4 regions of the Bacillus sp. 37MA genome follow, and region 2 is predicted to be linked to each of the others. Evidence: riboswitches for the same ligand, from Rfam matches in the RefSeq annotation. Region 2 holds a riboswitch; each other region holds the start of a gene.

Region 1 (7,675 bases), 1.2 Mb from region 2:
TTGACGAACTTTCCCTTCAATAATGCCTTTTAGTTGTTTCTTCACGTTTTCGATTGGCAATTTGTTGACAACTGGTGCCAGGAATCCGTGAATGACAAGACGTTCTGCTTCCCGCTTTGTAATACCGCGACTCATCAAATAGTATAGCTGAAGCGGATCGACACGGCCAACAGAAGCGGCGTGTCCTGCCGTTACATCATCTTCATCAATGAGCAAAATCGGGTTTGCATCGCCGCGTGCTTTTTCGCTTAACATGAGAATGCGTGATTCTTGCTCAGCATTTGATTTCGAAGCACCGTGCTCAATTTTACCAATCCCGTTAAAGATTGCCTTCGCTTCATCTTTCATGACACCATGCTTCAAAATATAGCCCTCTGTATGTTTACCAAAATGAACGACTTTCGTTGTAAAGTTCATGGACTGCTTCCCACTGCCAACAACGACCATTTTCGTATCTGCATAAGAGCCGTCGCCGATTAAATTCGTTACATTTTCGGAAACCGTATCGCCATCGTTCATACTTCCGAGTGACCATTCAATGTGTGCATGAGGAGCTGTCACACCGCGTCGATTTACATATACTGTTACATTCTCAGCAAGCGTATCAACCGCTCCGTATGAAACGCGGGCATTGTCACCTGCAATTACTTCTGTGATGATGTTCGCAACACCTTCTTCTGTTTCCACTGTAGAAATGTAGTTTTCTACATACGTGACGGAGCTGTTCGCTTCCGCTACGACGATAACATGATTAAAAATTGCCGCGTTTTTGTCATCCTGAATAAACACTGCTTGTACCGGTTCTTTAATTTCCACGTTTTTCGGTACATATAAAAAGACGCCGCCGTTCACAAGCGCTGCATGAAGAGCCGTCAATTTATGCTCGTCTGCTTTAACCACTTGCGTCATAAAATACTTTTGAACGAGGTCGCTATGTTCTTTCACTGCGGTCTCAAAATCCGTAAAAATAACGCCTGCTTCTTTCAATTCAGCTGATATATTTAAAATAGACGGCACACCATTTCGTTGAACGTATACGTTTTGCACCGTGTTATCCTCGCCGACAACTACTTTTGCCTTTTCAGGAAGATCCGCAATCGATGCGTACGGCGTACTATTCACATTGTGGGTCCCAAATTGTGTGAAATTCCATTTATCGATTTTCGTTTTATCCGGCTTTGGAAGCGGCAATTCTTCCGCTTTGTTAAATGCATCAAGACGAACATTTAACAGCCATTCAGGTTCGTTGTTTGCAGCTGAAAAGTCGCGGATTACCGACTCATCAACCAACCATTTTGTTTCAGTCATAATTATCCTCCTGCCCCTTCCGATTACTGTACCGTTTCGTCTTCGATGCCAAGTTCCTGTTTAATCCAGTCATATCCTTCTGCTTCGAGGCGCTGCGCCAGTTCCGGTCCACCGGACTTGACGACACGGCCTTGCATCATAACATGAACATGGTCAGGCGTGATGTAATCAAGCAGACGCTGGTAATGAGTAATAATCAGGCAGCCAAAGCTCTCATCGCGCATTTGGTTAATCCCTTTTGAAACAACTTTCAAAGCATCGATATCAAGACCGGAGTCAATTTCATCGAGAATCGCGATTTTCGGTTTAATTGTCATCAATTGAAGAATTTCATTGCGCTTTTTCTCACCGCCAGAGAAACCTTCGTTTAAATAACGCTGTGCCATATCTTGATCCATTTCAAGCACATCCATGTTGCTATCCATCTGACGAATAAATTTCATCAATGAAATTTCATCGCCTTCTTCGCGTCGCGCATTCACAGCTGAGCGAAGGAATTCGGCATTCGTTACTCCTGTAATTTCGCTCGGGTATTGCATGCCTAGGAATAGACCCGCACGTGCGCGCTCATCTACTTCCATCTCAAGAACGTCTTCACCGTCTAGCGTAATCGTTCCTTGTGTAACTTCATATTTAGGATGACCCATAATCGCAGAAGAAAGAGTAGATTTACCCGTTCCATTCGGTCCCATAACCGCGTGGAATTCTCCGCCTTTAATTTCTAGGTTCACACCTTTTAAAATTTCTTTCCCGTCAATTGAGACGTGAAGATCTTTAACTGTTAACGTTGATTGTGACATGATTTACCCTCCGTATTCATCGGCTTTAATAACCGATTGTTTCTATTCTCAATTTATTCTCATTACAATCTTATAACAAATCGCATTTATATTCAACAGTTGATATTGCTTATAATTAGTATTCTCAAATAAATTGAAAAAAACCGGCTTTTTACACCGGCTTCTCTCCATTTGGTTATGATAAGTGATTGGTAAGTTTGCTGTTAAAATCGGCAACGATGCGTCTGCTTGTAAGATATTCTTCTTCACGCTGCTGCTCGACGTCAATTCTCACTTCATGCTTCTGACTGTACACCGCGTAGCCTACGCCGTGGGATGCATGCATTGCTTTTTCCATGCCTTCTGTGTACTTCATATTCAGTGAGTTACTAATGGGGAATCAATCCTTTTCGTTTTTTTTGGAGGCATGCTCCGCTCATTTATTATGAGCAAAAAGTGATCTAGCTTAGAGTAATTCCACTCCGCACCAAATGTTCCTCCGGTATTTATAATAACAGTGTGCAGGTAAGACACGCAAAAGCCGTGAGCCCGGCTCAGTCTCTCTCACATGTTGTGAGGTCCAGCATACTCTTCTATATTTCCTCATTCGCAAAATATAAACGATATCCTCTTGAATTCGCAATTATTTGAAAATTTAGCATAAAAAACGCCTGGCTCGCAGCCAGACGTTTCTAACGTTTTATTTGTTGACCGGTACGAATGCCCCGCCCCACTCTTCCAACATAAAGTCTTCAATTTCTTGAGAGTGAAGAACATCAACAAGTGCTTTAATTTTTTCTTTGTCTTCATCGCCGGCACGTACAGCGATAATATTTGCGTATGGTGAGTCTTTTCCTTCAAGAGCAATTGCATCTTCGAGTGGGTTCAAGCCGGCATCTACCGCATAGTTTGAGTTAATCATGACGGCATCACCTTCATCGTTATTATAAATTTGTGGAAGCAAAGCAGGTTCATAATCATAGTCGAATTTCAAATTCTTTTTGTTTTCAGCAATATCATCGAGTGTCGCTGATTCTTTCACCACACCGTCTTTCAATGTAATTAATCCTGCTTCTTCAAAAAGAGCCAAAACACGTCCATGATCCGCAACAGATGAACTTAAAATAATTTTCGCTCCATCTGGAAGTTCTTTTAAACTTTTGTATTTTTTAGAATAAACGCCAATAGGTTCAACATGGATACCCCCAGCGTTCACAAAATCATAGCCATGTTCTTTTTTTTGAACTTCAAGGTAAGGAACGTGTTGGAAGTAGTTCGCATCCACTTCTCCTTCATCTAACACTTTATTCGGCAAAACGTAGTCTTGAAATGTTTCTACTTCAAGTGTATATCCTTTTTCCTTTAATGCAGCTTTTGCCTCTTCTAAAATAACTGCATGAGGTACGGGACTTGCCGCTACAACAATTGTTTTGTCCTCTTCTGATGTACCAGAATCTGCTTTTTCTTTATCTGTTGATTCTTCCCCACCTCCGCATGCTGCCAAAGCAAGCACGATCGCGGCTGTTAAAAACCCGAGAAGCCATTTTTTCATCATGTCATTCCTCCTGAAAATATTTTATCTTATCGTTTATCCAGTTTTCGTGTGAACGTGTCCCCGATAAACTGAATGATAAACACAATAATGAGTATAACGATTGTCGCCATCAGTGTCACATCATTACGGCTACGCTGGAATCCGTCTAAAAAGGCGAGATTTCCTAGTCCTCCTGCCCCAATGACACCCGCCATCGCTGTGTAACCCACAAGGGCAATCGCTGTGACGGTGAGTCCTGAAACGAGTGCTGGCAACGATTCTGGGATGAGCACTTTTCGAATAATCGTACTTGTGGATGCCCCCATTGCTCTTGCCGCTTCAATCACACCTTTATCAATTTCACGCAGCGCAATTTCAACCATGCGTGCATAAAATGGGGCCGCTCCGATAATAAGTGCCGGCAACGCCGCATTTTCACCGATAATCGTGCCGATAATCGCTTTCGTAAACGGAATGAGCAGGACGATTAAAATGATAAATGGAATTGAGCGGAAGACATTGACAATAACCGCCGTGATGCCATAGACCGCTTTATTTTCCCACAGCTGTCCTTTCGATGTTAAAAAGAGCAATAAGCCGAGCAAAAGGCCGAGAACGAATGTGATAACGACAGAAATGCTCGTCATATAAAGCGTCTGAAGTGTCGCTTCCCACATTTTGTCCCAGTCTACATTTGGAAACCATTGTTCAATCATACATAATAACCTCCGAATCTACTTGCTGCGCATCTAAAAACGCCACTGCTTTGTCGACTTCAGAAGCATTACCGGTTAAATGGACGAACAATGTTCCGTATGCACCATTTTGCGTCTGTGAAATTTTCCCTTGCAAAATGTTGACCGCGACATCAAAGCGTCGAATAATTTCTGTAATGACCGGCTGTTCAGTCGATACACCGACGAACGTCAATTTAACAATTTTTCCATCTGGGTGTGCCTCTACTAAATGACGGACTGTTTCTTTCGACTCTTCCGGCTCCGTCACCTGCTGGACAAATCGTTTTGTAATTAACTGTTCAGGGCGGCGGAATACATCAAGCACCGGGCCCATTTCAACGATTTTACCTGCTTCCATTACCGCAACACGATGACAAATTTTGCGGATAACGTGCATTTCATGTGTAATAAGCACGATTGTCAGCCCGAGGCGTTCATTAATATCGACGAGTAATTCTAAGATGGAATCCGTCGTCTGTGGGTCAAGCGCCGATGTTGCTTCATCACATAATAATACTTTCGGGTTATTTGCGAGTGCCCGAGCGATACCTACACGCTGCTTCTGGCCGCCTGACAATTGCGAAGGATAGGAGTCCCCGCGTCCATCAAGACCGACAAGCTCGATCAATTCATTCACACGTTTGTCCCGTTCCGCTTTTGACACGCCCGCAATTTCAAGCGGAAACGCAATATTTTCGCGCACTGTGCGAGACCAAAGTAAATTGAAGTGTTGAAAAATCATACCGATTTCTTGGCGCGCTTTCCGTAATTCGCCGCCTTTAATTTTTGATACCGTCCGCCCTGCAACGGTTACAGATCCTTCCGTCGGTGCCTCAAGGCCGTTCAACATGCGGATAAGCGTACTTTTACCTGCGCCGCTATAGCCGATCATACCGAAAATCTCGCCTTCTAAAATGGAAAGATTTATATCGTCAACGGCCGTAACGGGGCCATTTTTTGTTTGAAATATTTTCTTTACCTGTTCAATTAAAATCATGTTGTTAACTCCTTTTCACAAAAAAAGCCTGTCTGCGGATAATAACAGAAAGGCAGTGCGTAAAGTTCCCTTTCTCTCATCTCTCGAAGCACATTGCTTTGTGTGATTTGGCACCTTTTCTAAAAAAGATGGTTGCCGGGCTTCATCGGGCACATCCCTCAGCCTCTCTTGATAAGAGTTATTATGAATATGAATGGATTCTACCACCGGAATGACAGTTATGTCAACAGCAAAAATGTATATTTTTTACATTTTTATCCTATTTGAAAATGAGACATTATTTCTTCATATATATAGGGAACTGACTGAAAAGCGTAAATTTTCTTTTTAAGTTTTCCTTCTGACATTAAAAGTAAACAAGGAACGCTTTCAATCGCAAATTCGCGGGCAATGTCTTCATGATAATTTAAATCAATCCGCTCAAGCGGCAAATCAATGTTCATCGCTTCAACAATATCAAGCATTCTGCCGGCTACTTGGCATGTGCCGCACATCGGCGTGTACACATATAAAGCCGCTTTGGGGGCGGCTAAAAAATCGTAAATTGATTGAACTGTTTTCATTGTTATGGCAATCCTTCTTTCTCTAAAAACTCCCCGCGTACATCGATATTCGCCGCCATTAAAACAGACGCAAGATCGCGATGAGGGACAGAGGCGACTTCTTTATATCTACGGTCAATATAGAGATGACGGGCATGAGGCAACTCACGTTTAAACTGACGGCGCAGCTTTTCACCCGATGCATCTGCATCGACTAAAATGTACACATCCCGCTCGAACAATTCATCTACAAGTTCATCTAGACGCGATATGCCAATCGTCCCATTCGTACAAATGATGTCTACCGGTTCTTTCACAATTTCAGCCACTCGTTTACGATCGGATAACCCTTCGACGATAATTGCTTTTTCCAGAATCATCACCATCACCCCGCTGCACGTTGTTAACTCTATTTTCACTCGTTTCCGGGAAAAAAGCAAAGTAAAAAAGACCGGCAATGGACCGGCCCGGCAATTACTCTTCTTTTACTCTTTCTTCGTACTGCGCTGCTGTCATCAATTTGTCAATTTGTGACGCATCAGACGGCTCAATTAAAATCATCCATGCTTTATCGTAAGCAGATTCATTTACGAACTCAGGACTGTCTTCAAGTTCTTCGTTGATTTCAATAACTTTTCCGCTGATCGGTGCGTACAACTCTGAAACTGTTTTAACGGATTCTACGCTTCCGAACGGCTCGTCAACCTTAATTTCATCACCAACAGCTGGCAGCTCAACAAATACAATATCACCTAGTTCAGATTGCGCAAAATCAGTAATGCCGATGCGCACGTTCCCCTCTTCTTGTTTCACCCATTCATGTTCTTCAGAATAACGCAGCTCTTTAGGCACATTCATTTGTTTATACCTCCAGATTAAAATAAGTATACTCTACACTTTACTGATTCATCAGACAGAATGCAAGATCATCATTGCCACTTCGCATTATATTCATCTTCTTTAAAACCAACCGTTACCGTTTCATCGCCAATCGCGAGTGGACGTTTGATCAGCATACCGTCTGACGCAAGAATATGGAGTAGTTCGTCATCAGATGCAGAGGTTACTTTATCCTTCAATCCAAGCTCACGGTATTTTTGCCCGCTTGTATTGAAAAATTTCTTCAGTGGTAGTCCGCTTTTTTCATATGCCCGTTTCAACTCTTCTTTTGAAGGCGGTGCTTCGACAATATGAATCGCTTCGTACGTAACACCTTTCTCATCAAGCCACTTTTTCGCATTGCGACACGTTCCGCATTTCGGATACCAATAAAATTTCATATTTTTCACCTCAACTGAATGAAATTCGACAACTTTTGCAAAAACCCTTTGACAATCTAAAAAAAGAAGCATACCTTATATATATTCAAATAATCAAATATATAGATATTAAGAGGGTGATTCATATGCGTCAATGGTTTTTTACCGGCAGATATAAACCGTACTCACTACAAACATTTCAAAAAGACCTTTTATCAGGGCTCGTTGTCGGGATTATTGCTATTCCTTTAGGGATGGCGTTTGCGATTGCATCAGGTGTGAATCCTGAATACGGCATTTATACGACCATCGTCGCCGGCATCCTTATTTCATTGTTCGGCGGCTCCCGCTTTCAAATTGGCGGACCGACTGGTGCCTTTATCCCTATTTTATTCAGCATCGTCATGACATACGGGTTTGAAAATTTATTAATTGCCGGTTTTTTAGCTGGGATTCTTTTATTCTTAATGGGGCTCTTTAAATTAGGCGCGCTCATTACCTTTATCCCACGTCCGGTCA
Region 2 (7,675 bases):
ACTGATTTATATTGCTCCATCGCCATATTGATTAATTGCTCTTCAACAAGATCAATCGCCTCTTGTAAGGGCATAATGTGCTTGAATACGGGTGGCTCTTTTATCGTTTCTGTCTTCCTTGGTAAACTCTTTTGAACAGCAATGGCGTCTACTGCGGGATGTCTGCTAGTAACAACAATACGCTCAATAACATTCTCCAAATGCCTAACATTTCCGGTCCAATTATAAATAGAAAGGATTTCAATGGCATCAGGCAAGATTTGAACGTTTCTGTTATATAATTGATTATATTTTTGAACGAAATGATAAATTAAATAAGGGATATCCTCCACTCTCTCTCTTAATGGAGGAATTTCTATAGGAACCACATTTAAACGATAATAAAGATCCTCTCTAAATTCTCCGCTTTCGACCATTTTTTCAAGTGATTTATTAGTAGCAGCAATCACTTGAATGTTCAGTTTTATTGGCTTGGAGCCTCCTAACGGTGTGATTTCTCTTTCCTGGAGAGCCCGCAGTAACTTCACTTGTAGGTTGAGAGGCAGTTCGGCAACTTCATCTAGAAAGAGGATCCCGTGATTAGCGAGTTCAAACTTGCCGGAAGCTCCGGTCTTTCTTGCCCCACTAAATGCCCCTCCCTCATATCCGAACAATTCACTTTCTAATAAATTTTCAGGAATAGCCCCACAGTTAATCGCTATAAATGGCTGTGCTCTTCTATGCCCCATCTCATGAATGGCTTTGGCAATCATTTCTTTTCCTACTCCCGATTCTCCCAGTAAAAGGACGGTTGATGGAACATCGGAAACCATTTCAGCCATGTGGAGTACATCTAACATTTTTTGACTGTGAACGACAAGAGGGGTTGAGAGATTTTTTGATTTAATAGGACCAGTGTCTTTCCCTTCTGAATCTTCCATATCAAGGGAATTGTTTTCTGTAATGTTTTTGATTCCCCACATTATTAAATTCCCAGTATTACTAGAATTCAGTTGGTAACTTGTCACCAGTATTTTTTTTCCATGCCAGGAAGTTTGAATAATGGACGTCTTATGTTGATTCAATAAGGTTTGTATCGAAGGTTCACCGAAAAACGTGGTTGTTTCAAGTTCAAACAGATTTTTGCCGATGATCTTATCTTGATAAGCTTCCCATAACCCCTTAACTTCTCCCGCCCTTTCTATAATAATTCCGTTAGGGTCGGTAATCATAACTTCATCGTAAATGGACAGTAGCATTGATTTAAAAGCTTGAGCTTTCTGTTTAGCTAATATTAATGAGGAGAATGATCTAGAGTAATTTTTCTTCATTTTCTGCATCTCCTTATTTATAAATACGATTAAGGCTAGTATAGCGATTTTACTATTGAATTAAAATTACAAAAATGAATTTTTGTAATTAATCTAGCACTGTTTTATAGGGGGAGGTTTTGGCACAAAACTTGCATTATATATAAAGTAATAGTTTTATAAGGGGGAATATTCTGAATAGGGAAAGCCTTATTTAAGAAAACATGAATTCAATTTAATTAAAAGAAAGGGGAAATAAGATGAACCGAAATTGGCTATTTGTCTTTTTAGGAGGAGCGTTAGAGATTTTGTGGGTCTCTGGTTTAAAGCATTCGAGTAACGCTTTCGAATTGTTGATGACAGTTATTACTATCACTGTTAGTTTCTTTTTGCTAACGATTGCTTCAAGAAGTTTACCAGTAGGGACACTGTATGCAGTTTTTGCTGGAATAGGAACAGCTGGTACCGTTTTAGTTGAAATGGTCGTGTTTGGAGAACCTTTTAGTCCGGTTAAAATTTTGCTTATTGCTACGCTGCTAGGTGGCGTTGTCGGATTGAAAGTGTTAAGCAGTAGGGAAGACTCATCAGAATTTAAAAAACAGGAGGAGGTTGCCTAGTGTCTTGGTTAGCATTAGTAGCAGCAGGATGTTTTGAAGTAATAGGAGTATTAAATGTTAAAAAGTTAGGCGAAAAACAAAAGTATGCTCTTTATTACATGATTCTTTCCTTTGGGTTGAGCTTTCTGATGTTATCTTATGCAATGAAAGAAATCCCGATGGGAATGGCTTATGCGATTTGGACAGGTATTGGCACCGTTGGTTCTGCCGTACTAGGAATGTGTTTATTTGGTGAATCAAGAGATTGGACAAGAATACTATGCATTGCCGTTATTTTAATCTCTGCCGTTGGCTTAAAATTAACCGCTTAAAAGGAAACTACAGACAATCGCTTTCAAAATGAAGCTTTTGTCTGCAGGCTAAAAGGTTCCTGCGAATGCAGGAACCTTTTTCATTAAACGCTGGCTTTTATTTGTTCACGCACTTCTTTTGCCGCTTCGACCATCACCTTTAAGGCAGCGATTGTTTCTTCTTCTTTACGTGTCTTCAGTCCACAATCCGGATTGACCCAAAATTGCTTCGGATCAAGTACGCGTAACGCACGACTGATGTTTTGAATTATTTCTTCTTTCATCGGCACCCGCGGACTGTGAATGTCATAGACACCAAGCCCGATTTCTTTATCATAATGGTAGCTTTCAAATGCGCTGATCAACTCGCCATGGCTTCTTGACGTTTCAATTGAAATAACGTCCGCATCCATCGCAGAAATGCTGTCAATGATCTTTTCAAAATCAGAATAGCACATATGCGTGTGAATTTGCGTGTCTGGCTCCACCGTTGAGACAGATAACTTAAATGCCTTGACCGCGTAATTAAGATACTCTTGCTCATTTCGTTTTTTCAACGGAAGCCCTTCTCGGATCGCCGGTTCATCCACTTGAATCATATGGATGCCCTGTGTTTCAAGTGCTTTTACTTCTTTCCGAAGAGCAAGCGCAATTTGATTCATCACGGTCGCCTTTGGCACATCTTCACGAACGAATGACCAGTTAAAAATCGTCACCGGCCCTGTCAGCATTCCTTTTACAGGACGGCTTGTCAAAGACTGTGCATATACGGTTTCTTTTACTGTCAGCTCATTAATAAAATCAACATCCCCGTAAATAACCGGCGGCTTTACACAACGCGAGCCGTACGACTGCACCCAGGCAAACTGTGTAAAATAAAAACCTTTCAGCTTTTCACCAAAAAATTCAACCATGTCCGTCCGTTCAAATTCACCGTGAACGAGAACATCGAGATCCAGCTTTTCTTGAATGTCAATCCACTTTTTCATTTCCTGTTTGATAAACGACGCATAATCAGCTGCTGATAGTTCATTTTTACGCCATTGCTGACGTTTTTTCCTTACTTCTGTTGTTTGTGGGAAACTTCCAATCGTCGTTGTCGGTAATAAAGGCAGCTGGAACTTTTCACGCTGTAATACTTGTCGTTCAGCAAATGGACGTGACCTGTCTCCTGTATCAAGTTCCGCTTGCTTCACTTCTTTTTGAACGTGAACACTATCTCTTCCTGGAATAACAGGTGCTACATAATTCAGCAATTCTTTTTCACGAAGCGCTGATTGCAATAATTGAAGTTCATCCAGCTTTTCGTTCGCAAACGCGAGTCCCTCTTTTAGAAATTCAGGCATTTTCGCTTCCGATTCTGTCGTAACCGGCACGTGCAAAAGGCTGCATGATGGCTGTATGATTAGACGTTCTTCACTCGTATGGGCTGTAAGTGATTTTAGCAGCTCCCACTGTTCACGCACATCCGCTCTCCAAATATTTCGTCCGTTAATCACACCGGCAAAAAGAACTTTTTCTTCCGGAAACCCCTTTTCTTCAATGCTTGATGCATTTTCTCCCCGATCATGAACAAAATCAAGCCCGAACCCGTCAACTGGAAGTGACGTGACAAACGTGTAGTCATCGATTGAATCAAAATACGTCTGAATAAGAAGGCGACTCGTTCCTTTCGCTTTTGAAAGAGCATCGTATACATTTGTAACAATTTCTTTTTCTTCTTCTGTCAGCGTGAATTGTAGCGATGGATCGTCAATTTGAATCCAATCAGCACCTGCTTCACTTAACTCACGAATGACCGTTTCATAATGCGGCAGCAGCGCATAAACAGTGGATCCAAATTCTTCTGGCGTATAGCCCTTTCCTAGCTTCACAAATGTGAACGGGCTAATGACCACAGGCTTCCCTGTAATACCCGCTTCATTTTTTGCTTCTAAAAACAGGTCAAGCGGACGATTATGCACAAGCAATGGCGTGCATTTGTTTAATTCCGGAACGATATAGTGATAGTTTGTATTAAACCATTTGGTCATTTCCATAGCTACAGCTTGTTTTGACCCGCGTGCCATTTGAAAATATAGATCAAGCGATACACTGCCTCCATCGTATTCAAAACGTTCCGGTACAAGGCCAAACATCGAAGCCGTATCAAGGACATGATCATAAAAACTAAAGTCTCCGACCGGAATCATGTCGATTCCTTTTTCTTTCTGGATGCGTAAATAGCCAAGGCGAAGTTCTTTCATTTCCTGCAAAAAATCCGTTTGTTTCGTTTCACCGGACCAGTATTTTTCAATAGACCGTTTCCATTCTCTTTTTTCTCCAATGCGCGGGTATCCCGATACTGACGTTAAATAACTGTTCATTTTCTTCACTCCTGTAAGATGATTTCCCTCAAATTATGGTGATTTCCATAAAAAAGCTCTCTTTCTGTAACAGAAAGAGAGCAGAATATAAATCAACCGGGATTGAGATCATCATACATCGCGGCATTCATCATTTTCGACCACTCCTCTCTATAACGCGTAGAGCATAAAAAGTGCGTACATATGGCAGGTCTCCTGACTCTGGTTCAGCGTTTTTCATTCCTTCCCATTTCAAATGAAACAGTGGTTTTATGAAAAACTCCCCATTACAGTGGCGCGACCGTACCGGACTTTCACCGGACTTCCCTTTTAAGAAATGCTGAACTGCTGCATTTCACCATATGCTTGTATTAAATTAAAAAACTTCCTACTCGAAAACAGGAAGTTTATTTCATCATAAACCTCTCATTTCCCAAAGCGATCATGCTTTGCTGGAATTAGCACCTTTCATTTCTGATGGTTGCCGGGCTTCATAGGGCCAGTCCCTCCGCCGCTCTTTATAAGAGTATATATTCTTTTTAATGATTACGAAGATTCTATCATGCACTTTTTTTTGTGTCAACTTTATTCGACATCTTTCTCTGGTAGTCCCCAGACAGAAACGCCGCCTGCATTAACCGGGAATGTTGCCCAGCCACCTTCATCAATTTCAATAATGTCTTCACGCGTTTTCACGAAATCAACCCATTTTTCTCCGGCACGTTCTTCACCGACAAACATTCTTTTTTGACCGCCTTCCTCGCTGTTATTAATGACAACAGCGCAGCCTGAACGTTCGATTTCTTCAACGCCGCGCCGCACCCAGCCGATTGTATTTGGATGGTCAAAATAGTCTTCTTGATCCCCATATGCTTTATGTAATCGACTATATAATAATGGATCGATCGCTTCTTTTTTACCTTTGATCGGTTTCTCGCCGCCAATACCATAGTAATCCCCATAAAATACACATGGGTAGCCATCTTTACGAAGCAGTGTCAGTGCATAAGCGCTTTGTTTAAACCAGTCGGCTAAAAAGGATTCCAACGATTCATTCGGCTGCGTATCATGGTTATCAACGAATGTGACCGCGTTTTGAGGATAGGTTTCAACGATCGTTCCCTTGAATATTTCCCGCAAATCATACTTAGCACCTTGCTGTGAGGCACCGTATAGATTATATTTAAGCGGTACGTCAAACAAATGAATACGGCCGTCTGCTTCTTTAATCATATGTTCACAATCATCCAGTTCTGGTACCCAAAACTCGCCGACGAAAAAGAAATCCTTGCCTCGCTCATCCTGTACTTCTTTCGTAAATTGATCAATAAATTCATAATCAATATGTTTAATGGCATCCAAGCGGTAGCCGTCACAATTAAGCGTTTTAGCCATCCACTTACCCCATCGGATCATTTCTTCACGCACTTTCGGGTGGTTATAATCAATGTTCGCAAACATTAAGTAGTCATAATTGCCAAATTCATCATCGACATTTTCATTCCACTTTTTATGCTCGCCTTCAATGCGAAAAATACCGGTCCGGTCTTCTTTTGCATTATAATCCGTGCCGTTAAAATGTTCAAAAGTCCATTCAAAATCAGAATATTTGCCTTTTCGTCCGGGAAACGTAAATTTCGTCCAGCCTTCAATATCAAATGGCTTTTCTGAAATAATTTTTTTCCGGTCTTTCTGATCCACTTCAATGACTTTGAATGTTTCTTTGTCATCCGCACCTGCTTTATGGTTCATGACAACGTCGATGTACACAAGTATACCTTCATCGTGACATGCTTTAATTGCCTGTTCAAGCTCTTCTTTCCTTCCGTATTTCGTTGCAATTGTTCCTTTTTGATCAAATTCACCGAGATCATAAAAATCGTACACACCGTATCCGGTATCTTTGTCAGACTGCCCTTTTGTTACAGGCGGCACCCATACAGCACCAATGCCTGCTTCTTTTAATTCCTTTGCTCGTTCCTTAAGGCGCCTCCAATGCTTTTGATCCGCTGGCAGCTGCCATTCAAAAAACTGCATCATTGTACGATTACGTTCCATTTTCTTCTCTCCTGTCATCTGCATATGAAAACTGTCTAACTTTACTTATACCCGATTTTCAAAAAAAAACGACCGGCCTACAAAAAAAAATAGGCTGTCTCAAATGTGAGACAACCGTTCTTAGTTACTATGCTGTTTTAATTGCCATCGCAATTTCATCACAGCTTGGAAACTTCGGACAATGAATGCAATCCGTCCATACTTTTTGCGGCATTTCTGTTTTTTGAATGATTTCAAAACCGCATTTTTCAAAAAAGACAACTTGATACGTAAGCGAAATAAGTTTTGGTATACCGATTTTTTTCGTTTCTTCGACAACTCGTTTGACGAGCATTTTTCCAATGCCGCGTCCTTTTGCTTTTTCCGTTACACCGAGCGAACGAATTTCGGCGAGATCATGGCCAAGTATCGCAAGGCTAGCGATTCCGAGGATCTCACCCTCCTCTTCCGCGACAAATATCGCCTGTAAATTCAACACGAGCGACTCATACGTTCGTGGCAGCATCAGCCCTTCATTTGCATATTGATTCACGAGTTCAAATACTTGCTCCACGTCAGCCAGCACCGCTTTGCGTACTTCGATCATGATTTCTCACCCTTTCTTTCCTTATGTTATCTTTATATTTTACTCACTTTCTCACATATGTCAAGACTGTTATTCATTTTATTTGAATAAATATTCAAATACTCTTCCCGTATATCAATGTTACGTTGTATAATAAAACCACTATATTGTTACTAGGAGGATTTTATTTGAATACCTTTCCAAAAGGCTTTAAATCGTGCTCGGTCAATGCGGGCATTAAAGATAATACACTTGATTTTACAATTTTATTTTCAGATGTTCGGGCTTCAGCAGCTGCTATGTTCACAAAAAATCAGTTTTGCGGGGCACCGATTGTAATCGGCAAAGAAAGTGTCGCGGATGGATATTTGCAGGCGATTGCTGTCAACAGCAAAAATGCCAACGTGGCAACGGGTAAAAAAGGGCTTGAAGATGCGCGAAAAGTAACGGCAGCTGTTGCACAAGAACTGGCCATTCATTCAAATGACGTCCTCCCTTCTTCAACAGGGAT
Region 3 (7,675 bases), 3.2 Mb from region 2:
CCGAATCAACGCTATTGTAAAGGTCAAAGGAAACGATATGCATTTTTGAACGGGATGATCCTAATGCCTGCTTGTTTACTGTTCATTTTCAGTGCTTTTATAGATGGGGTGAGTAATCCTAATCTTATGCAACTCACATTAGAACTTTGTCTGCCATCTTCATCTTCTGCTCAGGAGCTGTTTCCATCTCCGTTTAATATGAAGTATGATCAACAGTTAGCAGGAATTTTTATGTTAGGAATGCACAAATTTGGATTGAAGATGACCTCTCATTTTGGAAACAAAGTGTTAGACCCTTGGGAGGAAAAAGAATGTTCATGTGTGCTTCCTTCTTTTTATCATCATCGATTTATGAAACATTAAAAGTAAGACGATAGAATGATAGAGATTTTAGTTGGTAAATGAGATAAAATAGGTAAGGTTGATGCTGCCTTTAAAATAGAGATAAATAAAAGCAGGGGAGGGGTACATATGCAAAAAAAATATTGGATGATTATGTTGGCCTTAGTCATAGCTGTGCTTTCTGCGTGCAGCGGAGAAGAAGGAAAAGTGGAGGAATCTGAAGTACCACAGGCGATTGAGGTCCAGCTTGAAGTTCCAGAAACTGTTGAAGTAAATGGGAAAATAGCAATGAAAGCAGTTGTGACACAGGGAAGCGAAAAAGTAGCAGATGCAGATAAAGTGGAGTTTGAAGTGTGGGAAGAAGGAGCAAAAGAAGAAAGCAATATGATTGAAGCGAAAAATAATAATGATGGTACGTATGAAGCGGAAACGACATTTGACCGTGATGGTGTTTTTACAGTGCAAGTGCACGTAACAGCAAGAGGGCTTCACACGATGCCGAAAAAGTCCGTTACGGTTGGAACGGGTGCTGCTCATGATGAAGCTATTCAGGAAGAAAAAGAGCTTCATGAGCATGAACATGGAGAAAGTGAGACAGGCTTTTCTATGCATTTTATGGAGCCTGACGGTGTGGAAGCTGAAAAAGAAACGATTCTAACAGCCCATTTGGAAAATGAAGGAGCTCCATTGGAAAAAGCCCAAGTCCGCTATGAGATTTGGAACAACAGCAATACTGAAAAACATACATGGGCTGATGCGGAAGAAACGAGTCCAGGCGAATATACAGCTGCCTACACATTTACAGAAGCAGGTGCGTTCACCGTGAAAGTTCATGTTGAAAATGACGAAGGACTACATGAACATGAAGAGCATCAAGTGGATGTGAAATAATAAACAACTCAAGTCATACTTGTCATAAAGAAGTGAGTGGTCCATATTTACCTTATTATTGTCAACCCATCATCAGGAAGTGGGAACGCCCGGTCACTTTGGACAAAAGTGGAACGGCACTTAAAAAAGAAGCACGTCCAGTACGATGCACTGATCGGCGGTTCGGAAGCATCGGCACGTGAATTTGTCTGGCAAAAAATGCAGGAAGTTAAAGTAAAAGCCGTAGTGGTCATTGGCGGTGATGGAACAGTCAATGCTATTTTGCAGGATGTTGTCTATACGGATACAGCGATCGCTGTTTTACCAGCAGGTTCAGGAAATGATATCGCCCGCATTTTCGGTTTAACGGATCATCCAGGTCAATTTGTAGATCAGTTGCTTACCGCCCGCAAACGAAAACAGATTGATGTAATGAAAGTGAATACGAGCTATGGATTAACGGTCGCAGGAGCAGGACTTGACGCAGATATTGCGGAGCGTATAAATAGAGCATTTTATAAAAAGTGGTTTAATAAGATAGGGGCCGGTTCATTTACTTATATGATCGGAACGATTTTATCGTCACTGTTATTTAAACCATTTAAAAGCACAATCATGATTGACAATGACAAGTTCGTATCAGATGAAACGTGGCTACTTGCCTGCGGAAACACATCATCTTACGGCGGGGGACTCGTTATTTGTCCGTATGCACACCCGATAGACGGTGTATTAGATGTAACGATGCTTCATACAGTGAAGCGGAGAAATATTCTCTTTCAGCTGTTCCCGGCACTATTGCGTGGTACCCCTGTTTTGAAGCAGGGTGTTACCTATAAAAAAGGGAAAGTCGTGAAAATCGATACTGATAGACCGATTTCCATTATGGTCGATGGGGAACAGATCGGTACAACCCCGGTTCAAGTTACTGTTCATGCAAAAGCACTCCATCTTATTTTAACAACATGAAAGAGACGCTTCGCAATTTGCGAAGCGTCTCTTTTTTAGTTTACTACCTGGAATACGATATGACGGTTCATAACCGGTTTCAGCTTAAAAAGAACATGTGTTTTTATTTCTTTTTTCATTACCGCTGAGACGGCCAAAGTGAGGGGTAATGATTGGATGAATAATGTTGCGCGGTGATCAATGTAGCGGGTAATCTGATCTTTGTAAAACAATTCGCGCTTTGCGATTTTCTCCTCTGTTTCTTTCGTAAGCTGCACAGCAAATTGTGTAACAGAATATTCGACTCCTCCAAAAAATTCAGCTACTGTCATAACACATGACACTCCTTCCTCCAATCCATTTGTCAATACTTATGTATATATCTTAACATAAAATTTACAAAAGATTAATATTTAATTAAAGAAAATTTATAATCTCCATATTTATATGCTGTAAACTTTTGTTTATACATAAAGAATTGAGAAAGATGAGTTTTTTATTCGATATTGTCACAGCTGTTGACAATTTCAAAGTATAACACGTATAAAATAGAGAAAAACCCTGAGCTTGTTCAATCAATTGTTAGTGTCCATGAAAAAGCGATTGACTTTATTAATAGTAACCCGGATGAAACAAAAACGTTAACGATTGCAGATATTAAAGAAACGACGAAACAGGAACTGCCTGTAGATATCGTTGACAGCGCATGGAAACGGATTACGTATACAGCAGATATTAATGAAGAAGTGGTAAAGGAATTTGCTGCATTGATTGACAAACAATTTATACAATAAAAAGGTTGTCATTGAGCTCATTTTCCTGTACATTTAAAAAATAAGACTAATTAAACATACCTTATCAAGAGAAGCGGAGGGACTGGCCCGATGATGCTTCAGCAACCGGCCTCGCAGGGCAAAGGTGCTAAATCCAGCGGACCGACACCGTCCGGGAGATGAGAAGAAGTGTAAAAACAAGCCTTCTTCCATGAAGGCTTGTTTTTTTATGAAAAGGAGCGATAGTGATGACAAATATTGAAACGAAATTAGCGCAAATTGGCAACCGGACAAATAATCCAACAGGTACAATTAATCCGCCTGTTTATTTTTCTACAGCGTACCGTCACGAAGGGATCGGTATGTCAACGGGGTACGATTATGTACGTACTGGCAATCCGACACGTGAAGTCGTTGAAAAAGCGATTGCAGACCTGGAAGGAGCGGATGCAGGTTTTGCTTTTTCATCTGGCATGGCAGCCATTCATACGCTGCTATCTTTATTTGAGCCGGGTGATGAATTTCTCGTTTCAGCTGATCTGTATGGCGGCACATACCGTCTGTTTGAAAAAGGATGGAAAAAGTTCGGCCTGGCATTTACATACGACAGCTTTGAGGATTTGACTAAAACGAAAAAGCACGTTTCAAATAAAACGAAAGCCATTTTCTTAGAAACACCAACGAATCCATTAATGAAGGAAACAGATATTGCTTCAGTTGCTTCTTTTGCAAAAGAACATAACTTAATTTTAATTGTTGATAATACGTTTTATACACCGGTGCTGCAGCGTCCGATCGAGCAAGGGGCTGACATCGTTCTCCATAGCGCGACGAAATATCTAGGCGGTCACAATGATGTACTTGCTGGACTTATCGCAGTAAAAGGAGAAGAGCTCTCGGCAAAAGTATTTGAATTTCAAAATGCGATTGGTGCGGTGCTGTCACCGTTTGATTCCTGGCTGCTTGCCCGCGGGATGAAAACGCTCAGCCTGCGTATGAAGCAGCACACGGAAAATGGGCAAAAAATCGCTGCGTTTTTAGAAACACACGATGATATTTTAGATGTGTTATATCCCGGACAAGGTGGGATGCTTTCATTTCGTTTAAAATCGGAAGAATGGGTCAATACATTTTTGCGAAATATGAAGTTAATTTCATTTGCGGAAAGCCTTGGGGGCGTAGAAAGCTTCATTACGTATCCTGCGACGCAGACACATATGGATATTCCTGAAGATGTACGAATCGCAAATGGTATCTGTAATAAGCTTCTGCGTTTCTCAATCGGTATTGAGCACGTGGAAGATTTGATGGGGGATTTAACGCAAGCATTTGAAAAGATGAAAGGATGATTAGATGAGCGACTATACATTTCAAACAAAATTGCTTCATAACAGCCATAAATTTGATCCGCATACAGGGGCAGTTAGTGTACCGATTCAGCACGCATCAACCTTTCACCAATCCGATTTTGATTCATTTGGCCAGTACGATTACAGCCGGTCTGGAAATCCGACGCGTGAAACACTTGAAGCGGCGATTGCGGAACTAGAAGGAGGCGTACGCGGATTTGCGTTTGCATCCGGCATGGCGGCGATTTCAACCGCGTTTCTTCTATTATCTAAAGGAGATCATGTCGTCGTAACAGAAGACGTATACGGCGGCACATTCCGCATGGTAACAGCGGTATTGACACGATTCGGTATTGAACATACATTCGTTGATATGACGGATCTCGATGCAGTTGCGAAAGCGATTCAGCCAAATACGAAAGTTATTTACATGGAAACACCGTCCAATCCTCTTTTAAAAGTGACCGACATTGAAGGGATCGTCAAACTTGCGAAAGCAAATGACTGTCTAACATTCCTTGATAACACGTTTTTAACGCCTGTATTGCAGCGTCCAATCGAATTCGGAGTCGACCTTGTTTTACACAGTGCAACGAAGTTCTTATCGGGCCATAGCGATGTGTTAGCAGGTCTTGCTGTCGCAAAGGATGAAAACATCGCATCAAAGGTTTATGCGCTTCAAAACTCATTTGGTGCCGTATTAGGAGTACAGGACTGCTGGCTCGTACTGCGTGGATTAAAAACATTGTCTGTCCGGCTAGAACAATCACAAAAAGGTGCGGCTGAAATAGCAAATTATTTAGCTTCGCATCCGCGCGTGAAAAATGTGTATTATCCAGGTCTGGCTGCTCATCCAGGTCATTCTATACATTTCCGCCAGGCATCAGGGGGAGGCGCTGTTTTATCATTTGAACTTGAAAATGAAGACGCTGTTCGTCAGTTTAGCGCCAATGTAAAGATTCCGGTTTTTGCCGTAAGTCTTGGTGCGGTTGAATCAATTTTATCGTATCCGCCAAAAATGTCTCACGCCGCGATGCCGCCAGAAGAACGGAATAAACGTGGCATAACAGACGGTCTTCTTCGTTTGTCAGTAGGTCTTGAATCGCCGGATGATTTAATCCGTGACTTTGACCAAGCATTTCAAACATTAACATAAAAAAAGTGTCACCCGCCTGAGCGGAGTGACACTTTTTTGTGATTAGGCATGACGCATTCTTTTAAGGATGAAGCTTACGATAGCAACGAGAATAACCGCACCGATTAAAGCTGGAATAATCGCCATACCACCAATGTCTGGACCCATATTGCCGAAGAGTGCGCCACCAATCCATGCGCCGATAATACCTGCAATGATATTGCCAATGATTCCACCCGGAATGTCTTTACCTAGAATAAGTCCTGCAAGCCAGCCAATGATTCCACCGACGATTAAGAACATAATAAAGCCCATGATTTTTTCCTCCTAAAAATTTAAATTGTAATACTGTGTTGGTTTATGTATTCCCGCTATCCTAAATAAAAAACCAAAAAAGTCAATGAAAATATATTCTGAATATTTAAAAAAATAAACGGCCAATTAATTATGATATCCATTCGTTGAAAAAAGAAAGTCGATTTCAAGAACGATACATATGTCGAATAATCCCCATACATACGTCAACAAGGCCACTCCTTAATTTTTAGTTACACAAAACATCTGTCTAGTTTATAATTAAATCCGTCGGCTATTGAACTGTTTGAAAAAGACGTAAAAAGTAAAAACACTTACTATATATGTTATCTGAATTGACAGACTATAAATGTGTAAGAATGGAAAGGAAGAAAGAGTATGACATCATTTAAAGAAGACGTATTATCAAGACGGACATTTGCGATTATCTCTCATCCGGATGCTGGGAAAACGACTATGACCGAAAAGCTGCTTTTATTTGGAGGCGCAATTCGAGATGCGGGAACGGTGAAAGGAAAAAAGTCAGGGAAATTTGCGACATCTGACTGGATGGAAATTGAAAAGCAACGTGGTATTTCAGTTACATCATCTGTTATGCAGTTTGCATATAAAGATTTTAATGTCAATATTTTGGATACACCAGGGCATCAAGACTTCAGTGAAGATACGTACCGAACGCTTATGGCTGTAGATAGTGCGGTCATGATTGTCGATGCGGCGAAAGGAATTGAAGCACAGACATTAAAATTATTTAAAGTATGCCGTATGCGAGGCATTCCGATATTCACATTCATTAACAAGCTTGACCGTCAGGGGAAAATGCCGCTTGAACTGTTAGAAGAATTAGAAGAAGTTCTCGGCATTCAGTCGTATCCAATGAACTGGCCGATCGGGATGGGAAAAGAGTTTTTCGGCATTTATGATCGCTATAACAAACGGGTCGAACAGTTCCGGACAGAAGAAGCCGATCGTTTTTTATCGCTTGATGAAGAGGGACATATTGCCGAAGATCATCCGATTAAACAAACATCCCATTATATAGAAGCAATGGACGATATTATGCTGCTTAATGAAGCAGGAAATGATTTTTCACGGGGAAAAATTGATTCCGGTGAATTGTCACCCGTATTTTTCGGCAGCGCCTTGACAAACTTTGGCGTGCAGACGTTTTTAGAAACGTATTTGCAATTTGCGCCGGCGCCACAGCCGCGTACAGCCGACATCGGTGAAATTGATCCGTTAAATGAACAATTTTCGGGCTTTATTTTTAAAATACAGGCAAATATGAATCCAGCTCATCGTGACCGGATTGCCTTTTTACGTATTTGCTCAGGCAAATTTGAGCGTGGGATGGCTGTGACACTTGCACGGACGGGAAAAACGACGAAAGTATCCCAGTCCACACAATTTCTTGCGGATGACCGGAGTACGGTCAATGAAGCAGTAAGTGGCGACATCATTGGGTTGTATGACACAGGTAATTATCAGATTGGTGATACGATCACTAGTGGTAAACCGATTTTTCAATATGAAAAATTGCCTCAGTTTACACCGGAATTGTTCGTGAAAGTAGCCGCTAAAAATGTGATGAAACAAAAAAGTTTCCATAAGGGAATCGATCAGCTCGTTCAAGAAGGTGCCATACAATTATACAAAACGGTTCGTACAGAAGAATACATTCTCGGTGCGGTCGGCCAGCTTCAGTTTGAAGTGTTCGAACACCGCATGCTAGGTGAATACAATTCGGCAGTACGGATGGAACCAATCGGATCGAAAATTGCACGCTGGATAGAAAATGAAGAAGACATTAAAGATTCCATGTCATCATCGAGAAGCACGCTCGTTCGCGATCGTGCAGGCAAACTCGTCTTTTTATTCGAAAATGATTTTGCGCTGCGCTGGTTCCAGGATAAACACGAAAACATCCGTCTGTACAATTTAAT
Region 4 (7,675 bases), 1.3 Mb from region 2:
ATGGGAAGAAACTGGTGCCCATGTTGCCGAATTGCACTTTATAGGTGAGTATTGTGTACACGTTCCAGAAAAACCGTTTCTAAAAGCGGTTTTTTTTGCACGTGTAACGGATATAGAAAAGAAAGAGGATTATTTGGAAACGGATGGTCCATACAATGAAACGGGCGATTTATTACACGTGCGTTTCCAAGAATCTTATTCATTTTTAATGAAAGACGATGTAATTGCCTGCTCGTTTCATGAGCTGGAAAGGAAAGGACTTTTATGATAGAGCGTACGCCTTATCCATCGCCAAATCCACATGTACGTCTGTATACAGTCGTATATAAATCAGGTGGACTACGCGTCAAAGGGTTTCTAGCGGAGCCTTTGGACGACGAACAGCATGATGGTCTCTTGTACTTGCGCGGTGGCATCAAAAGTGTTGGTATGGTGCGTCCGGCCCGTATTGCGGAGTTTGCAGCGGAAGGATTTATTGTCTTCGCACCATTTTACCGAGGCAACCGTGGTGGTGAAGGAAATGAAGATTTTGCCGGGGAGGATCGGGAAGATGCATTTTCTGGGTTTGACTTGTTACAAGACAATGAACGTGTAAGAAATGGACGTGTTCACGTATTCGGGTTTTCAAGAGGAGGGGTTATGGCGATATTAACGGCCATTTACAGGCCAGTTTCATCACTAGTGACATGGGGCGGCGTATCAGATATGATCCTCACCTATAAAGAACGAAGCGATATGCGTAGGATGATGAAACGTGTCATAGGCGGCAGTCCGAATAAAGTACCTGAGCAATATGATTGGCGTACGCCGTTAAACGAAGCAGCGATGATAACAGCTCCTGTGTTCATTATTCACGGGAGGCTTGATGACAACGTATCCGTAGAACATGCATATCGTCTTGAGAAAAAGTTGGATAAGGCAGATATATTATATTTTAACGAGTATGATCATTACATACCACCTGCTGTAAATCGCAAAATTGTCGGGAAAATTGCAGTATGGATGAAAGAAAAAGGGAAGGGGAATGTATGATGGGCATGCCAATGGAATTAAACACAATGATTGTCACGAAAGGAAATGAAACGAGAGAAGAAGAAAACAGATTTGTATTAACAAAGAACGGCTACCGTCTGTATCCAATAGGCATTCCGATTGCCGTATACAAAGTGAAAGACAGTGAGCAAAGCGGGATAGCAATTATTGAAAAAGTGGAGTGGCAAAATGATACGACAACCATTACGTATACACTTGTATCATTAAAATCAACGAATTAATATGAAAACCCTCCTGACGAACAGGAGGGTTTTCATATTTACATTTTAGGTCCGCCAAGTACTTCGATGTCAGAAGGAACACCGGTGAATTTTTTGAAATTAGCACGGAATTTAGCAGAAAGTTCCTGTGCTTTGACCATGAACGCTTCCTGATCAGCCCATGATTTACGTGGAATTAATACATCATCAGGCACGCCTGGTACTTGAACTGGAATATTGAGACCGAATACTTTTGTTGTGTATGTTTCAACGTTATTTAGTTCTCCTTCAAGTGCTGCTTGAATCATCGCACGTGTGTATGAAAGCTTCATACGTTGTCCTGTCCCGTATTCGCCGGCTGTCCAGCCTGTGTTCACAAGGAATACCTGCACGTTATGCTCGTCAATTTTTTTGCCAAGCATTTCTGCGTACACGGTTGCAGGAAGCGGAAGGAACGGTGAGCCAAAGCATGTTGAGAATGTAGCTTCCGGGCTTGTAATGCCGCGTTCTGTACCGGCAAGTTTTGATGTGTATCCACTCAAGAAATGGTACATAGCCTGCTCTTTTGATAACTTGCTGATTGGAGGCAAAACGCCGAATGCATCAGCTGTTAAAAAGATAATTGTATGTGGGTGACCCGCGATGCTTGGATCAATAATATTCTCAATTGATTGAATCGGGTAAGCCGCACGCGTATTTTCAGTTAACGAGTTATCAGCGTAATCTGGAATGCGTGTATCATGATCAAGGATAACGTTTTCGAGAACAGAGCCGAAACGGATCGCATCGTAAATTTGCGGTTCTTTTTCACGTGTCAAGCCAATTGTTTTTGCATAGCAGCCACCTTCAATATTGAACACACCGTTTGCAGACCAGCCATGCTCATCATCCCCAATCAAGCGTCGGTTCGGGTCAGCAGAAAGCGTCGTTTTGCCTGTGCCGGAAAGACCAAAGAACAGGGCGACATCACCTTCGTAGCCGACATTTGCCGAGCAGTGCATGGACAATACGTTGTTTTCTGGCAAAAGGTAGTTCATCACGGAGAAGATCGATTTTTTCATTTCTCCAGCATATTCTGTTCCACCGATTAACACGACGCGTTGTTCAAATGAAATAATGATGAACGTTTCAGAATTAGTGCCATCCACAAGAGGATCAGCCTGGAACGTCGGAGCAGATAAAACCGTGAATCCCGCTTCATGCGAGCGGAGCTCTTCTTCTGTCGGACGGATGAACAATTGGTGAGCAAACAGGTTGTGCCACGCGTATTCATTGATGACCTGAATGGGCAGGCGATGTTTATGATCTGCACCGGCAAAGCCATTGAAAACGAACAGTTCATCTTTTTCTTTTAAATGGCGTAGGACTTTATCGTACAAGTTATTAAACTTTTCTTCAGAGATCGGTTGGTTCGAGCCCCAATCGATTTTATCCTTTACGGCCGCTTCTTTGACGGTAAATTTGTCTTTTGGAGAGCGTCCTGTATATTTGCCTGTTTCGGCGCAAACCGCACCGGATGCGGTTAAAATACCTTCAGCGCGTTTGAGTACCTTTTCTACGAGTACAGGTACAGAAGGCTGTTGTAATACATTTGAGCCTTTCAGCAGCTCGACGATTTCGCTGGAAACAGTTAGAGAGTTCATATTTGTACAACCATCCTTTTCGAAATTTTTATATGTGTTGTGATTAAGATGAAATTAGTATAACACATTAATATTAATAATCTATACTAATTAAAGAGATTTTTATATTTTAATGAATTTTTTTGGTTTTTGGGGTTTAATCAGTGTACTATATTAATAAGAAAGGGTGATATTGGATCATATAAAGTTTCTCTTCCGTCCGATTCAATGGGAATTTACTGACCGTTCATCTGCGACAAATGATGCTGCACATATAACTTATCTTTTTTTCTAAGGAAAATCGGTTGACATGATGAATGATCTTTCGTAACATTGACACTTGAACGGATACTCTTATCCTGAGCCGGTGGAGGGACAGGCCCTGTGAAACCCAGCAACCTGCCGTATAAAACGCGGAAAAGGTGCTAAACCTGAGCAAGGATCAACCTTGGACGATAAGAGTGAAAGGCCCGAGTAAAAACAACCTTTCCTCTCTCTATGCCGGGAGAGTTTTTTTATTTTCCGGATCATCGGGGGAATATGAGTACCGTACCCATACTGATTTAAAGGAGGAATTTTTTCATGACAAAACAGCGTCGCCTGTTTACATCAGAATCTGTAACAGAAGGACATCCGGATAAAATCTGTGATCAAATTTCCGATGCGATACTTGATGCGATTCTTGACAAAGACCCGAATGCCCGAGTAGCAGCGGAAACATCTGTCACAACGGGGCTCGTACTCGTTGCCGGGGAAATTACCACTTCATCTTATGTGGATATTCCAAAAATCGTTCGTGAAACGATAAAAGAAATTGGGTATGTACGTGCAAAATATGGATTTGACTACGAAACAGCTGGTGTATTGACATCGATTGATGAACAGTCACCCGATATTGCAGCCGGTGTAAACGTAGCACTCGAAGCACGTGAAGGCCAGATGACGGATAAAGAAATCGACGAAATCGGTGCCGGTGACCAAGGCTTAATGTTCGGTTACGCATGCAATGAAACAGCGGAATTAATGCCGCTGCCCATTTCACTCGCACATAAACTTGCACGTCGTCTGACACAGGTACGTAAAGATGAAGTGCTTGAATACCTTCGTCCGGATGGTAAAACGCAAGTAACGGTTGAATACGATGAACATGGTCAGCCGGTTCGTGTGGATACAATCGTTATTTCAACTCAACATCATCCAGAAATTACACTTGAGCAAATTCAAAAAGAAGTTCGCGAACATGTCATTAATGAAGTCGTACCGGCTGAATTGATCGACAGTGAAACGAAATTTTTCATTAACCCGACAGGCCGCTTTGTGATCGGCGGACCACAGGGGGATGCAGGTTTAACAGGCCGCAAAATCATCGTTGATACGTATGGCGGATATGCTCGTCATGGCGGTGGGGCATTCTCTGGTAAAGATCCGACGAAAGTAGACCGTTCTGCGGCCTATGCAGCTCGTTACGTGGCAAAAAATATTGTGGCTGGGGGTCTTGCGGATAAATGTGAAGTTCAGCTTGCATACGCAATCGGTGTAGCACAGCCGGTATCGATTGCTGTTGACACATTTGAAACAGGTACAGTGTCAGAAGAAGTTCTTGTTGACCTAATTCGCAAAAACTTCGACCTTCGTCCAGCAGGAATTATTAACATGCTTGATCTGCGCCGTCCTATTTATCGTCAAACAGCGGCATACGGCCACTTTGGGCGTACGGACGTGGATCTTCCATGGGAACGTACGGACAAAGCTGAGCTTTTGAAATCAGAAGCAAAATAATAAAAAGCTGCCTGAAAGTTATTTGACTTTCAGGCAGTCTTTTTTTTATGATGGTATGCTTTTATGACAGCTGATGGGATCTACCAATAAATGATCGGATCACAGGTTAAAAACGCAACGTTCATTTCCATACTTTTGTTAGCATATCTTGTACATCATTTTTGAATGGATTTATAATATTGTCCTTTTTCCGCATACTCGCGGACGATTCGTTCCATATCTTTCCGGTCCTCTTCAGTAACATCGCGAATGACTTTAGCGGGACGCCCGAATGCCATTGTGTTCGGTGGGATGATTTTGCCAGGCGGAACGAGGCTGCCGGCACCAATGAACGCACCTTCACCAATTTCAGCATTATCTAAAATGATGGACCCCATGCCGATGAGTGCACCTTTTCTAATTTTGCAGCTATGTAAAAGAACTTGGTGGCCGATCGTCACATGATCTTCTAATACGAGCGGGTTGTTTGGACTTTGATGCAGGACGGAATTGTCTTGAACGTTGACTCGATTTCCAATAACAGTTGGGGCGACGTCGCCGCGAATCACGGTATTGTACCAAATGGTAGATTCCTCTCCGATGCTCACATCACCGGTAATTGTGACATGATCTGCAATAAAAGCAGACTCTGCAATCTCTGGTTCTTTGTCTTTATAAGGATAAATCATCTATGAAACTCCTTTCTTTTTTTATATGTACCGTTTTATTTTATCGAAAGCCAAAAGATTTGTATAATAGAAAAAACGATTGCCGTTTGTGAAGGAGAGAGCAACTATGTGGAAATGGGAGTGTGAAGGGCGACCAAAAGGTGTGATCGTCATCGTGCACGGTGCACTTGAACATCACGGACGTTACGGCTGGCTTATTGAAATGTGGCGGCAGAATGGGTTTAATGTCGTTATGGGCGACCTGCCAGGACAAGGAATGACATCACGTGCCAAGCGTGGTCATATTTCGTCCTTTACTGAATATACAAATGAAATTTCTGACTGGGTCAATGCAGCCTATCAGTTTGATGTGCCGGTTTTTTTACTCGGTCACAGCATGGGCGGACTGATTGTTACTCGTTATTTGCAGGAACAGAAGCCTGAACTTGCGGGTGTCATTTTATCATCACCACTATTTAAAATGAAACACGTGCCGCCAAAGCATTTAAACATGATGTCACACGGGCTTAATACTATGACGCCATCGCTAAAATTTGACTCGGGTATTACCGTCGATATGTCGACGCGGAATGAAGAGGTGCGGGCGTTCGACATGGAAGATACAATGTTTGTCCGAAAAGTGTCGGTCCGCTGGTATCGTGAAGTCATCCAGGCGATTAAAATGGTTGCTGCGGGGCCCGGTGAAATACCCGATATTCCTCATCTTATTATGCAGGCCGGCGATGATAAAATAGTTGACAGCAGTGCTGTCCGCTTATTCACGAAAAAAATCGACGTATCCGAGCTGCAGTATAAAGAATGGCCTAAATTGTATCATGAAATTTTTAATGAACCAGAGCGGGAAGATGTATTTCGCTATGCGATTGATTTTGTTCATAACCGATTGCGCGCACTCGGTTTTATTATTGAAAAGTGAGGTAACTTAATGAATGTCCCTAAAAATTCGCTATTATTAATGCGAAAAGCATATAAAAGCATTTATCCAGCAGTAAAGACGGAATGGAGTAAATGGAAAGGGATGGCGGAACGTATTCCGGATCCGGAGCTTCGTCAACAAGCGCTGGATGTATATGAAAAAAAATATTTTCATTGTGAAGCCGGTGGTATTATTTCCATGCTTGCAGGTGAGAAATCAGTAGATGCCATTGCATTTATTGTTCCGTATCAGCTCATTTGTGATTATCTTGATAATTTGTGCGATCAAACGAGGTCGTTTAATCCGGATGATTTTGCGGCGCTGCATGAAGCGCTGCACGACTGTTTCTTTCCCGGCGAGGCAAAAAGTGATTATTACCGCTTCCGCGAGACGAAAGACGATGGCGGCTATTTAAACGCGCTCGTTGATGGATGCCGGCGTATTGTTGCGAATACCCCATCATTTTCGGCCGCAAAGCCGCATGTGCTTGATTTAAGCCGGTATTACAGTGAATTGCAAATTCATAAGCATGTGCGAGAAGAAGAGCGGGAAGAGCGGCTGATCCGCTGGTTTGAAAGCTATAAAGCAGATTTGCCAGATATGACATGGTATGAATTTTCTGCTTGCACCGGTTCAACGGTTGGTGTGTACTGCTTAATGTCGTGTGCAATGGGATCAGCATTTACGCCGACATACGCTAAAATGGTGCGTGACTGCTACTTTCCATACGGTCAAGGCATTCATATTTTACTTGATTACTTTATCGATCAAGAAGAGGATCAAGAAGACGGCGAGCTGAATTTTTGTACTTATTATGAAAATGAATCGGTGATGATGGATCGCTTCTTACACTTTTTACAGCAAGCCAAAAAAGGAACAGAATCGCTTCCTCACGCAAAGTTTCATTCATTTTTAATTGAAGGTATCGTGGCGGTTTATTTGTCCGAAGAAAAAGCAACTGAGAAGAAAAGTGTACAAAACCAGTGCCGAAAGCTCGTTCATACAGCGGGATTTTCGAGTGTTTTCTTTTACTGGAATGGTCGAACGTATAAAACAATCCGGAAAATGTACAAAGCTGAGTAATAGATTTTTTTCGTGTTCCGAAATAAAGTGAGACTTCATTAAAAACAAGCTCGTAGACTTCATCGTCTCCGGGCTTTTCGATTTTTTAGCTTGTTCGCACACAACGTTACAAAAACAGGCAGCCTCCTCGTTGGAAGACTGCCTTTCACTTAAATTATGCTTTTTCCCTCATCCATTTCGATAGCGTTTCATATACAATGGGGACAATAACGAGCGTTAGTAACGTCCAGCCTGTCAATCCACCGATGACCGTCACGCTTCATCTTATCCTTTTAAAATCAATTCACATACTTGTTCACACTCACCGCTTCTCGATCGCGATGATAAATGGCGGATTGTTTGCTTGATTGATAA

Evidence for each region. Region 2 has a riboswitch for S-adenosylmethionine ahead of metE (5-methyltetrahydropteroyltriglutamate--homocysteine S-methyltransferase). Riboswitches for the same ligand answer to the same signal wherever they lie in the genome.
Region 1: linked by a shared signal. The riboswitch ahead of A3M5_RS0113670 (methionine ABC transporter ATP-binding protein) and the one ahead of metE (5-methyltetrahydropteroyltriglutamate--homocysteine S-methyltransferase) in region 2 are both predicted to bind S-adenosylmethionine.
Region 3: linked by a shared signal. The riboswitch ahead of A3M5_RS0102500 (methionine biosynthesis PLP-dependent protein) and the one ahead of metE (5-methyltetrahydropteroyltriglutamate--homocysteine S-methyltransferase) in region 2 are both predicted to bind S-adenosylmethionine.
Region 4: linked by a shared signal. The riboswitch ahead of metK (methionine adenosyltransferase) and the one ahead of metE (5-methyltetrahydropteroyltriglutamate--homocysteine S-methyltransferase) in region 2 are both predicted to bind S-adenosylmethionine.

Annotation. Positions count from the first base shown of each region.
Region 1 is NZ_KB889752.1:2,445,244-2,452,918, forward strand. Features, by position in the region: gene A3M5_RS0113640 (cysteine desulfurase) at 1-1, opposite strand, end outside; gene sufD (Fe-S cluster assembly protein SufD) at 1-1,311, opposite strand, end outside; gene sufC (Fe-S cluster assembly ATPase SufC) at 1,332-2,108, opposite strand; gene A3M5_RS0113655 (YuzK family famiily protein) at 2,284-2,463, opposite strand; gene A3M5_RS0113660 (MetQ/NlpA family ABC transporter substrate-binding protein) at 2,788-3,639, opposite strand; gene A3M5_RS0113665 (methionine ABC transporter permease) at 3,669-4,337, opposite strand; gene A3M5_RS0113670 (methionine ABC transporter ATP-binding protein) at 4,330-5,355, opposite strand; SAM riboswitch class I at 5,429-5,533, opposite strand; gene A3M5_RS0113675 (thioredoxin family protein) at 5,610-5,918, opposite strand; gene A3M5_RS0113680 (hypothetical protein) at 5,921-6,277, opposite strand; gene gcvH (glycine cleavage system protein GcvH) at 6,372-6,755, opposite strand; gene A3M5_RS0113690 (arsenate reductase family protein) at 6,827-7,177, opposite strand; gene A3M5_RS0113695 (SulP family inorganic anion transporter) at 7,303-7,675, shown strand, end outside.
Region 2 is NZ_KB889752.1:3,641,553-3,649,227, reverse strand. Features, by position in the region: gene A3M5_RS23360 (sigma-54 interaction domain-containing protein) at 1-1,310, opposite strand, end outside; gene A3M5_RS0120080 (DMT family transporter) at 1,550-1,906, shown strand; gene A3M5_RS0120075 (DMT family transporter) at 1,906-2,217, shown strand; gene metE (5-methyltetrahydropteroyltriglutamate--homocysteine S-methyltransferase) at 2,301-4,562, opposite strand; cobalamin riboswitch at 4,731-4,919, opposite strand; SAM riboswitch class I at 4,965-5,068, opposite strand; gene A3M5_RS0120065 (alpha-amylase) at 5,127-6,599, opposite strand; gene A3M5_RS0120060 (N-acetyltransferase) at 6,727-7,185, opposite strand; gene argJ (bifunctional glutamate N-acetyltransferase/amino-acid acetyltransferase ArgJ) at 7,353-7,675, shown strand, end outside.
Region 3 is NZ_KB889752.1:459,018-466,692, forward strand. Features, by position in the region: gene A3M5_RS22095 (cytochrome c oxidase assembly protein) at 1-363, shown strand, start outside; gene A3M5_RS0102480 (FixH family protein) at 472-1,233, shown strand; gene A3M5_RS0102485 (diacylglycerol/lipid kinase family protein) at 1,270-2,181, shown strand; gene A3M5_RS0102490 (hypothetical protein) at 2,217-2,492, opposite strand; gene A3M5_RS0102495 (substrate-binding domain-containing protein) at 2,667-2,954, shown strand; SAM riboswitch class I at 3,013-3,119, shown strand; gene A3M5_RS0102500 (methionine biosynthesis PLP-dependent protein) at 3,182-4,282, shown strand; gene metC (cystathionine beta-lyase) at 4,287-5,438, shown strand; gene A3M5_RS0102510 (GlsB/YeaQ/YmgE family stress response membrane protein) at 5,481-5,732, opposite strand; gene A3M5_RS0102515 (peptide chain release factor 3) at 6,111-7,675, shown strand, end outside.
Region 4 is NZ_KB889752.1:2,332,551-2,340,225, reverse strand. Features, by position in the region: gene ytkD (RNA deprotection pyrophosphohydrolase) at 1-268, shown strand, start outside; gene A3M5_RS0112930 (alpha/beta hydrolase family protein) at 265-1,032, shown strand; gene A3M5_RS0112925 (DUF2584 domain-containing protein) at 1,032-1,274, shown strand; gene pckA (phosphoenolpyruvate carboxykinase (ATP)) at 1,313-2,896, opposite strand; SAM riboswitch class I at 3,227-3,337, shown strand; gene metK (methionine adenosyltransferase) at 3,458-4,654, shown strand; gene A3M5_RS0112910 (gamma carbonic anhydrase) at 4,810-5,322, opposite strand; gene A3M5_RS0112905 (alpha/beta hydrolase) at 5,429-6,238, shown strand; gene A3M5_RS0112900 (tetraprenyl-beta-curcumene synthase family protein) at 6,248-7,321, shown strand; partial or broken gene A3M5_RS26850 (hypothetical protein) at 7,476-7,577, opposite strand; gene mnmM (tRNA 5-(aminomethyl)-2-thiouridylate-methyltransferase MnmM) at 7,623-7,675, opposite strand, start outside.